Linked DNA regions of Methylocaldum szegediense. The protein of the gene in region 2 interacts with the protein of the main gene of each other region in a pairwise test. Links are inferred from orthologs where the notes say so. Each region holds a gene or a part of one and is shown on either strand. Other genes may lie near its edges. The genes, in order: glnK, glnL and glnK.

The links.
Region 1: the proteins of glnL (region 2) and glnK interact in binary tests that used the Escherichia coli proteins (3 or more experiments, as listed by UniProt). The link is inferred for Methylocaldum szegediense from one-to-one orthologs.
Region 3: the proteins of glnL (region 2) and glnK interact in binary tests that used the Escherichia coli proteins (3 or more experiments, as listed by UniProt). The link is inferred for Methylocaldum szegediense from one-to-one orthologs.

The regions. Positions count from the first base shown.
Region 1 is NZ_OX458333.1:4,642,317-4,645,472, forward strand. What follows is about bases 89-3,085. They hold glnK (P-II family nitrogen regulator), read right to left. Parts: upstream 1,758-3,085; coding sequence 1,419-1,757; downstream 89-1,418. Other genes in these bases: amt (ammonium transporter), read right to left, coding at 89-1,397; QEN43_RS20460 (accessory factor UbiK family protein), read left to right, coding at 2,037-2,288; QEN43_RS20465 (YifB family Mg chelatase-like AAA ATPase), read left to right, coding at 2,309-3,085. Also shown: more of amt, read right to left, coding at 12-88; more of QEN43_RS20465, read left to right, coding at 3,086-3,156. UniProt on the Escherichia coli protein: Involved in the regulation of nitrogen metabolism. Regulates the activity of its targets by protein-protein interaction in response to the nitrogen status of the cell.
Region 2 is NZ_OX458333.1:4,126,257-4,129,253, reverse strand. What follows is about bases 160-2,997. They hold glnL (nitrogen regulation protein NR(II)), read right to left. Parts: upstream 2,197-2,997; coding sequence 1,123-2,196; downstream 160-1,122. Other genes in these bases: glnA (glutamate--ammonia ligase), read right to left, coding at 2,504-2,997; ntrC (nitrogen regulation protein NR(I)), read right to left, coding at 160-1,130. Outside these bases: more of ntrC, read right to left, coding at 1-159.
Region 3 is NZ_OX458333.1:1,606,658-1,609,619, reverse strand. What follows is about bases 90-2,892. They hold glnK (P-II family nitrogen regulator), read right to left. Parts: upstream 1,759-2,892; coding sequence 1,420-1,758; downstream 90-1,419. Other genes in these bases: acs (acetate--CoA ligase), read right to left, coding at 1,788-2,892; QEN43_RS06820 (MarR family winged helix-turn-helix transcriptional regulator), read left to right, coding at 790-1,371; QEN43_RS06825 (DUF2024 family protein), read right to left, coding at 90-244. Outside these bases: more of QEN43_RS06825, read right to left, coding at 1-89; more of acs, read right to left, coding at 2,893-2,962. UniProt on the Escherichia coli protein: P-II indirectly controls the transcription of the glutamine synthetase gene (glnA). P-II prevents NR-II-catalyzed conversion of NR-I to NR-I-phosphate, the transcriptional activator of GlnA. When P-II is uridylylated to P-II-UMP, these events are reversed.

The DNA.
Region 1 (3,156 bases), 520 kb from region 2 along the record:
AAGGCGGTCAATCAAAGATGGTAGGCGGTTTCGCCATGTTCGGTCGTATCGAGCCCCTGGCGTTCGACCTCTTCGGCAACCCGTAGCCCGATCAGCAGGTCGACGATCTTGTAGGCTATGAAGGAAACCACCCCGGACCAGATGATGACGGTTCCTACCCCCCAGGCCTGGCTGATGAGTTGAGCTGTCATATCGTATTCGGCGAGCGCATCGGCGACGTAATCGTACACCCCGGCTCCACCCAGCGCGGGAGAAGCAAATATGCCAGTACCCAGGGCACCGATGATGCCACCGATGCCGTGTACGCCGAACACGTCGAGCGAGTCGTCGTAGCCCAGGATGTTTTTCAGGCTGGTGACTGCCCAGAAGCAGACTGCTCCGGCCAGCAGGCCGAGAACGATGCTGCCCATGGGGCCGACGAACCCGCAGGCCGGGGTGATGGCCACGAGCCCGGCGATCGCCCCTGAAGCGGCTCCTAACATGCTGGGTTTGCCTTTGAACACCCACTCGGTCGCCATCCAGCCGAGGGTTGCCGCTGCGGTCGCGAGCAAGGTGTTGACGACCACCAAGGCGGTAACGCCGTTGGCTTCCAAGTTGGAACCGGCATTGAAACCGAACCAGCCCACCCAGAGCAGGGATGCACCAATCATGGTCATCGTGACGCTATGAGGTGCAATGAATTCCTTCTTGTAGCCGACGCGTTTGCCGATCATAAGGCAGCCGATCAGCCCGGCGATACCGGCGTTGATGTGCACCACGGTGCCGCCAGCAAAATCTAGCGCGCCTTTCTGGAAGAGAAAACCAGCCGTTGCATCGGCGGCTTCGGCTGCCGCGGCATCCGTATACGCGTCAGGGCCAGCCCAATACCAGACCATATGAGCCATAGGCAGGTAAGCGAAGGTAAACCACAGCACCATGAACAACAGCACCGCGGAGAACTTCACGCGCTCGGCGAAGGAGCCGACGATCAGGGCGGGGGTGATACCCGCGAACGTGGCCTGGAATGCGATATAGGCATATTCCGGAATGTAAACGCCTTTGGTGAACGTTCCGGCGAGCGATTCCGGCGTGACCCCTTTCAGGAACGCCTTACTGAATCCGCCGAAGAAGGCGTTTCCTTCGGTGAATGCGATGCTGTAGCCGTATATCGCCCATAGCAACGCCATCAGCGAAAAAATCACAAACACTTGCATGAGTACGGACAAGGTGTTCTTGGCGCGCACCATGCCACTATAGAACAACGCCAATCCGGGAATCGTCATCAAGATGACCAGGATGGTCGCGACCGTTATCCATGCGACGTCACCTTTGTCGGGGGTTGCGGCTTCCTCTGCCGACGCAAGCCCCGCGAAGCACAGCGACATGAATAGGAACAGGGCGATCAGGATTCGTTTCATGTTGTTTTTTCTCCGTGGATGTTATAGGGCTTCCGCTCCGGTTTCGCCGGTACGAATGCGAATGACTTGCTCGAGGTCGAGCACGAAAATCTTGCCGTCACCGATTTTTCCGGTATTAGCCGTCTTGGCGATGGCATCGAGCACGGCGTCCAGTTGCTCGTCCGTTACCGCGACTTCGAGCTTGACCTTGGGCAGGAAGTCGACGACGTATTCGGCGCCGCGGTACAACTCGGTGTGTCCTTTTTGACGGCCGAATCCTTTCACCTCGGTAACGGTGATGCCGGAGATGCCAACATCGGACAGAGCCTCGCGGACATCATCCAACTTGAATGGTTTTAGAATCGCGGTCACAAATTTCATGTGAGAGTTCTCCTATTGAATGTGCGGACGCCGCCTTCGGTTAGGGGACGAGTCGGCGAAGCGCAGCTCGGTTTTGAGGCGTTCGATGACCTGGAAGCAGTACCTGTGCCAAGCGCCGCATCACCCGGATCACAAGGCAGAAAGTGACGTTGTCAAGACAGCAGGCGAAAAAAATGCACCATCACAGAGCATTAGAATCGGCGTGCACTCCGACGGTGCATGGGGCAGGGCGGTCGTTGCGCTGGACGCTCGCCGCATCACTCGGCTATTCTTTTTTGCATGTTTGATAAAGCCACCCTAAACGATCTCGCCCGGCGCCTGGCCGAAGCGGTACCGACCAACCTCTTCATGTTGCAGGAAGATTTGGAAAAGAACTTCCGGGCGATACTTCAAGCCTCTTTCGCCAAGATGAATCTGGTCAGCCGGGAGGAATTCGAAGTGCAGACCGCCGTTCTCGCGCGAACGCGGGAGCGGTTGGAACGGTTGGAAGCTCAGGTCGCCGAGCTGGAAAAGCAGATCGCCAGCCGCTAATCGGGACGGACGAGGCGTTCATGTCCCTGGCCGTCGTTTTCACTCGGGGCAGGCAAGGCATCGAGGCGCCGCTGGTCACCGTCGAGGTACATATTTCCAACGGTCTGCCCAGCCTATCCATCGTCGGCCTTCCGGAAACCGCGGTAAAAGAAAGCAAGGATCGGGTGCGAGGCGCGCTGCTGAACTGCCAGTTCGAATTTCCGCTCCAGCGTATCACCGTGAACATGGCGCCTGCCGACATTCCCAAGGAAGGCGGCCGCTTCGATTTGGCCATTGGACTGGGCATCCTGGCGGCGTCGGGGCAGATCAGGAGCGAAGCGCTTCGGGACATCGAATGCGTCGGCGAGCTTTCCTTAAGCGGTGATCTCCGCCCCATCAGCGGCGTATTGCCGGTCGCAATTCAGGCCAAGCAGGCGGGACGCGCCCTAATCGTTCCCGCGGAGAACGCGGGCGAGGCGGTTTTGGCCGAAGGCGCGAAAATCCTCCCGGCGCGCCATCTGCTCGAAGTTTGCGCGCATTTGAACGGGCAACAGTCGATTCCGTTCGAACCTTCCGAGGCATCCGCTGCTGTTCCGGAGGATCTGCCCGATTTCGCCGACGTGCACGGCCATTTTCACGCCAAGCGGGCTTTGGAAGTCGCCGCCGCCGGTAGGCATAACATCATTATGCTGGGACCGCCCGGGACCGGTAAGTCGATGCTGGCAGCCCGGCTTCCGAGCATCCTCCCGCCCTTGACTGACGAAGAGGCCCTGGAAAGCGCAGCGATCGCATCGGTCAGCGATCTGCCTTTCGATCCGCGGCGCTGGCGTATCCCGCCGTTTCGCGCACCGCACCATACCGCCTCAGCCCCGGCTTTGGTCGGCGGCGG
Region 2 (2,997 bases):
TCCTTGCCCGCCGCCATAACCGTGATCCAGCGGCAGGTATTCTCCAGCTGGCGTACATTACCCGGCCAGTCGAGCCTGCAGAGGTAGTCCTCCACCTCCGGCAACAGAACTTTCGTTTCAACCTTCAGTTCTTGACTCGCTTCCTTCAGGAAGTGGTTTAGCAACAAAGGAATATCCTGGCGTCGCTCGCGTAAAGGCGGGAGGTGAATGCGGATGACATTTAGACGGTGGTACAAGTCTTCCCTGAAGCGCCCCTCGGCAACCAGCGCATCCAAATTTTGGTGAGTCGCGGCGATGATACGGACGTCCACCTTGACCGGCGCGTGAGCACCGACGGGAAAAAACTCGCCTTCGGCCAGGACACGCAGCAACCGAGTTTGCAAATCGGCCGGCATGTCACCGATTTCATCCAGAAACAACGTACCTCCATCGGCTTGTTCGAAACGCCCGGCCCGACGAGCCTGAGCACCGGTGAATGCACCGCGTTCATGGCCGAACAGTTCCGATTCCAGCAGATCGCGCGGAATGGCGGCCATGTTGAGAGCGATAAACGGTTTGTCCGCTCGTGGACTGTGGCGATGCAGGGCGCGGGCGACCAATTCTTTGCCGGTGCCCGATTCACCGTTGATCAAAACCGTGATGTGAGAGCGGGCAAGGCGGGCGATGGCGCGAAAAACCTCCTGCATGGCCGGTGCCTCCCCGATGATTTCCGGCGTTTTTTCCGGCGTCTCAGGCGGTCTTTGCTCTTGCCGCGCCCTTTGGCTTTGAGCGCAGGCACGACGAACTAAGTCGACGGCATCGTCCACATCGAAAGGCTTGGGCAAATATTCGAATGCGCCGCCATGAAAAGCGGAAACCGCGCTCTCCAGATCCGAGTGCGCCGTCATGATGATGATGGGCAGCTGCGGGTATTTGATCTGCAACTGCCGTAAGAGCTCGAGCCCGTCCATACCGGGCATTCGGATATCGGTCAGGACGGCGTCGGGCACGCCATGATCGAGCGCATCGAGCAAGCCATTGGCGTTGGAAAAGCAACGCGTATGTATCGACGCCTTCTGAAGAGCTTTTTCCAGCACCCATCGGATCGAGCGATCATCATCCACCACCCATACTTGGGCTGAACTACTCATGTTCCTTCTCCAAAGGCAGGAAAATAGAAAAAACCGTATTGCCCGGGGAACTCGAGCACTCGACTAATCCGCCGTGCTGATTGATCAGGGACTGCGCGATCGACAGCCCCAGGCCGGTACCGTCAGCGCGCCCGGTCACCATCGGGTAGAAAATCTGGCCGAGCAGTTCCGGCTTGATGCCCGGTCCATCATCTATTATGTCGATCTTTACGGCCATTGGGTTGCGGCGGTGGCCGATCGTAACCTGGCGGTGAATCCGCGTGCGGATAAGGATATGCCCTTTCTGTCCTACCGCCTGTGCGGCATTGCGCACGATGTTCAAGATCGCCTGAATCAGCTGATCGTTGTCGCCATTCACCAAGGGTATACTCGGGTCATAGTCTCTTTCGATGACGACGCTTGGCGGTGCTTCCACTTGCACCAATTGGCGAACCCGTTCCAGCACCTGGTGGATATTGAGCCGGCTTTTCCGAGGCGGTTTGTTGGGCTCGAGCATCCGATCGATAAGTAACTGTAGCCGGTCGGATTCATCCATGATGATTTTCGTATATTCCCGCAGCTCTTCTTCGACCAACTCTCTGTCGAGCAACTGAGCCGCGCCGCGCAAACCGCCCAACGGGTTCTTTATCTCATGGGCCAAGCCGCGCAGCAGCATACGGGCGGCGTTTTGCTGCGCGAGAAGCTGTTCTTCCATGGATATACGGAGGTGCCGGTCCACCTGTTCGATCTGCACGAGCGCAGCAACCGGCTTGTCCTGTTCCAGCATCGGCGTGATTGTAAAGTTTACGGTAATGGCCTGAGATGGAAGACCCAAGGCTAGATTTCGTTTGGTCAACGATTCCCCTTGCTGCAAGGTCCGTTTTAGATCACGCTCAATATTCTGATCGTACAGAAAGAATAGTTCTTTCGCGCTTGTACCGAGAACCTGTCGCGAACTCACGGCCAGCAGCATTTCTCCCGCGACGTTGATGTAAATCAAACGGTACCCGGGATCGAAGACCAATACAGCGTCGGTTAGATGATCGAGAATGCGCTGATAAAGCGCGACCGGATCTGGATTATTCATTACCGCTTGCAAAGCAAGATAAGGGCCAACGATTTTTCGAAGAAGCTATTTTGAGCAGGAGCGTATGGGTACCTATGAACGCGAACATCAAGCGACCGCTCCGCACGAACCCAAAATGCACCATCGTGGTGCATTTTGGACCAGTTTACCGGAAAATCTGTTCCGGATGAGGCATGGTTCAGATTTAGCGAATAATAAATCCCGCCGAAAGGCTCGTACTCCGCTACGATGTCTTCCGATCCGCCGGGATTTAGGCGCAAAAAAACGCCCCAAAAAGGGGCGTTTTGAGTCTCGAGTCGAACGAGCCCTAGAGGCTGTAATACATATCGTATTCGACCGGATGCGTGCTCATACGCAGGCGGGTAACTTCTTGCATTTTGAGGTCGATGTAAGCATCGATCGCATCGTTGGTAAACACCCCCCCGCGGGTCAGGAACTCGCGGTCCGCGCTCAGTGCTTCTAGCGCCATATCGAGCGCATGACAAACCTGCGGGATCTCCCTTGCTTCTTCCGGCGGCAGATCGTAAAGGTCCTTGTCCATGGCATCGCCCGGATGGATCTTGTTCTGAATACCGTCCAGCCCAGCCATCAACATAGCCGCAAAGGCGAAATACGGATTCGCGGTGGAATCCGGGAAGCGAACCTCGATACGGCGTGCTTTCGGATTGATGATATACGGCACCCGGATGGACGCCGAACGATTGCGCGCGGAGTAGGCCAGCATAACCGGCGCTTCGAAACCGGGGACCAGGCGCTTATAGCTGTTGGTCGACGCGTTGCAGAAGGCATTCAAGGCTCTAG
Region 3 (2,962 bases), 2.5 Mb from region 2 along the record:
TATAGATGGCGTAGCCTTTAGTTTCAATATCTTTCTGCATTTCAGCAGGGGCCTGTGGTTCGCTGTGGCAATAGGCACAATTTTCGGCATTTACCACGGCATGTTCTTCGCCGATGGACTTAAGCCATTCGCGGGCGCATGCCAGGGCTTTTTCGGGATCGTTTTCCGGAAGTACCACATCGAAATGCATGATTTTCCCACTCGCACTGCGAGCGTAGGTGTCAAAAACGTGGATTTGGCTCATATTTTTTCCTCTTCGGTAATGAGATTGGAAATGGGGACTCGGTCTGCGCCATGCGGATTGGCCTCAGCGATCGTGAGGAGTCGGTTGACGCTTGTTTGCCGACCCCTTTTGCTTAGCCGTAATCCTTGAAGAATGACGCGTTCAATTTTCTCCGGGAGGTCGCGCATAACGCGTCACCTGGCTTCTGCATAGACTCACTAAGTGGGAGGAGTCATTTTTTCGAGCCTTGATGAGGGTGGGAATGTTTGATCCCAAGACCCGAAATGGCTGGAACGTTTCTGGGGAGCGCCCCGATGCCAGCGATGTAGCCAGATCGACGATGATGTTGTTGTTCATATGAAACATCCATATCGAGATGGCGATACCTTCGGAGAAAAAAAGAGTGCGTCTGCTATCGGCTGGAACAACGCCAAGTGATAGGCAGTTCGCACTCGACGACCAGAGGACCTGTCGTTTCTATAGGATGTCAATAGGTGTTGTGTCGATACAAACTCTAGCGACAAGCCAAAGGTTTTGTCAATATAATGTTGATCCGATACTATTAGATGTATATGAATACCGATTTGATTTACGACTATTTGGAACGTATCGCCAACCTCATCCGGACGGACGTGCGGAGGATGGGCATCGCAAGAGGGTTGCAGCCGGTTCAGTTAGAAGCACTTCACTATTTGAGCCGATGCAATCGATACAGCAACACGCCGGTTGCGGTGGCCGATTACTTGGGACTGACCAAGGGAACGGTATCTCAGACTTTGGGCGTCTTAGAGTCCAGTGGCCTGATCGAGAAGCAGGCTGATCGTAACGACAGGCGGGTGGTTCATCTGAACCTGACAGATGAAGGCTTGCGTGTGGTCTCGGATTCCATTCCGCCCAATGTCTTCAGATTTGCCGTCAACGGATTGTCCGAAAACTCCCGCAGTGAGATTACGGCGTCGTTGAATCGTGTTTTGAGAGAGTTGCAGACGGCAAACAATCTGAAGACCTTCGGTTCTTGCAAGACCTGCCGGCATCACTTGATCCAAGACGATGGGACGCGTCAGTGCGGACTGACTAAGGAGTGGCTTACGGAAAGCGACGCTGAAAAAATATGCCGAGAACACCAACCTGCCATTGAAGATGCGTAGTCGCGGCGAAGACCATGACGGATAGCGGCCCCGCCGCATAGGGCAAAATCAAATGGCTTGGTCGCCGGTTTCGCCGGTTCGAATTCGAATGGCCTGTTCCAAGTTGGTTACAAATATTTTGCCGTCGCCGATCTTGCCTGTATTGGCGGCTTTGATGATGGAATCGACGGCCTGATCGACCATGCTATCGGTCACTGCTACTTCGATTTTCACCTTGGGCAAGAAATCGACGACATATTCGGCGCCGCGATAAAGTTCGGTGTGTCCTTTTTGCCGCCCAAAACCTTTCACTTCCGTTACCGTAATGCCGCTGATCCCTATTTCGGACAATGCCTCCCGCACATCGTCAAGCTTGAACGGTTTAATGATCGCGGTGATGAGTTTCATTAAATGATCTCCGATAGTGTGAAATGTTCTTAACTTTGGTTGGCTCGGTTTCGTATGATGTCCTCGACCGCGGTAGGATCGGCCAAGGTGGAAATATCTCCGAGATCGTCAATATCGTTAGCTGCGATCTTCCGTAGTATACGCCGCATGATTTTGCCGGAGCGGGTTTTCGGAAGCGACGGCGCCCATTGAATGACATCGGGTGTTCCAATCGGGCCTATCTTTTTGCGGACCAGCTGCAATAATTCCTGTTCAAGTTCGGGGCTTGGCGTGACACCGGTCACTAACGTGACGTAAGCGTAGATCCCCTGTCCTTTGATGCCATGCGGATAACCCACGACGGCGGCCTCAGCTACGCTGTCGTGCTCAACCAAAGCACTTTCGATTTCCGCGGTTCCCAGGCGGTGCCCCGAGACGTTTAGAACGTCGTCGACGCGTCCAGTGATCCAGTAATAGCCATCGGCGTCGCGTCTGGCCCCGTCCCCAGTGAAGTATTTGCCTGGGTAAGTCGAGAAATAGGTATCGAAAAAACGCTGGTGATCGCCGAATACCGAGCGGGCCTGCCCGGGCCAGGAGCGTGTGAGCGTCAACACGCCCTCGCAGACGCCTTCCAGTACATTGCCCTGGGTATCTACTATGGCGGGTACGACGCCAAAAAACGGACGTGTTGCGGATCCTTTTTTGAGAGGGGTGGCGCCAACCAGAGGAGTGATCAGTATTCCACCGGTTTCCGTCTGCCACCACGTATCGACAATGGGGCAGCGGCTTCGCCCTACCTGATGGTAGTACCACTCCCAGGCTTCCGGGTTTATGGGTTCGCCTACCGAGCCGAGAATCCGCAGACTGTCTCGGCGCGTGCTCGAGAGCCAATCATCTCCCTGGGCCATCAGGGCGCGGATGGCAGTAGGGGCCGTATAAAAAATATTGACCCTATGTTTATCGACGACCTTCCAAAAACGATCGGGAGCCGGGTAGGTGGGAACGCCCTCGAACATGAGCGTAGTTGCACCGTTGCACAGGGGACCGTACACCGTATAGGAATGTCCTGTGATCCAGCCTATGTCGGCGGTACACCAGAAGATTTCGCCCGGGCGGTAATCGAACACATACAGGTGGGTCATCGCCGCGTAGACCAAATAGCCCCCGGTCGTGTGAAGGACACCTTTCGGTTTTCCGGTGGATCCCGACGTGTAGAGGATAAACA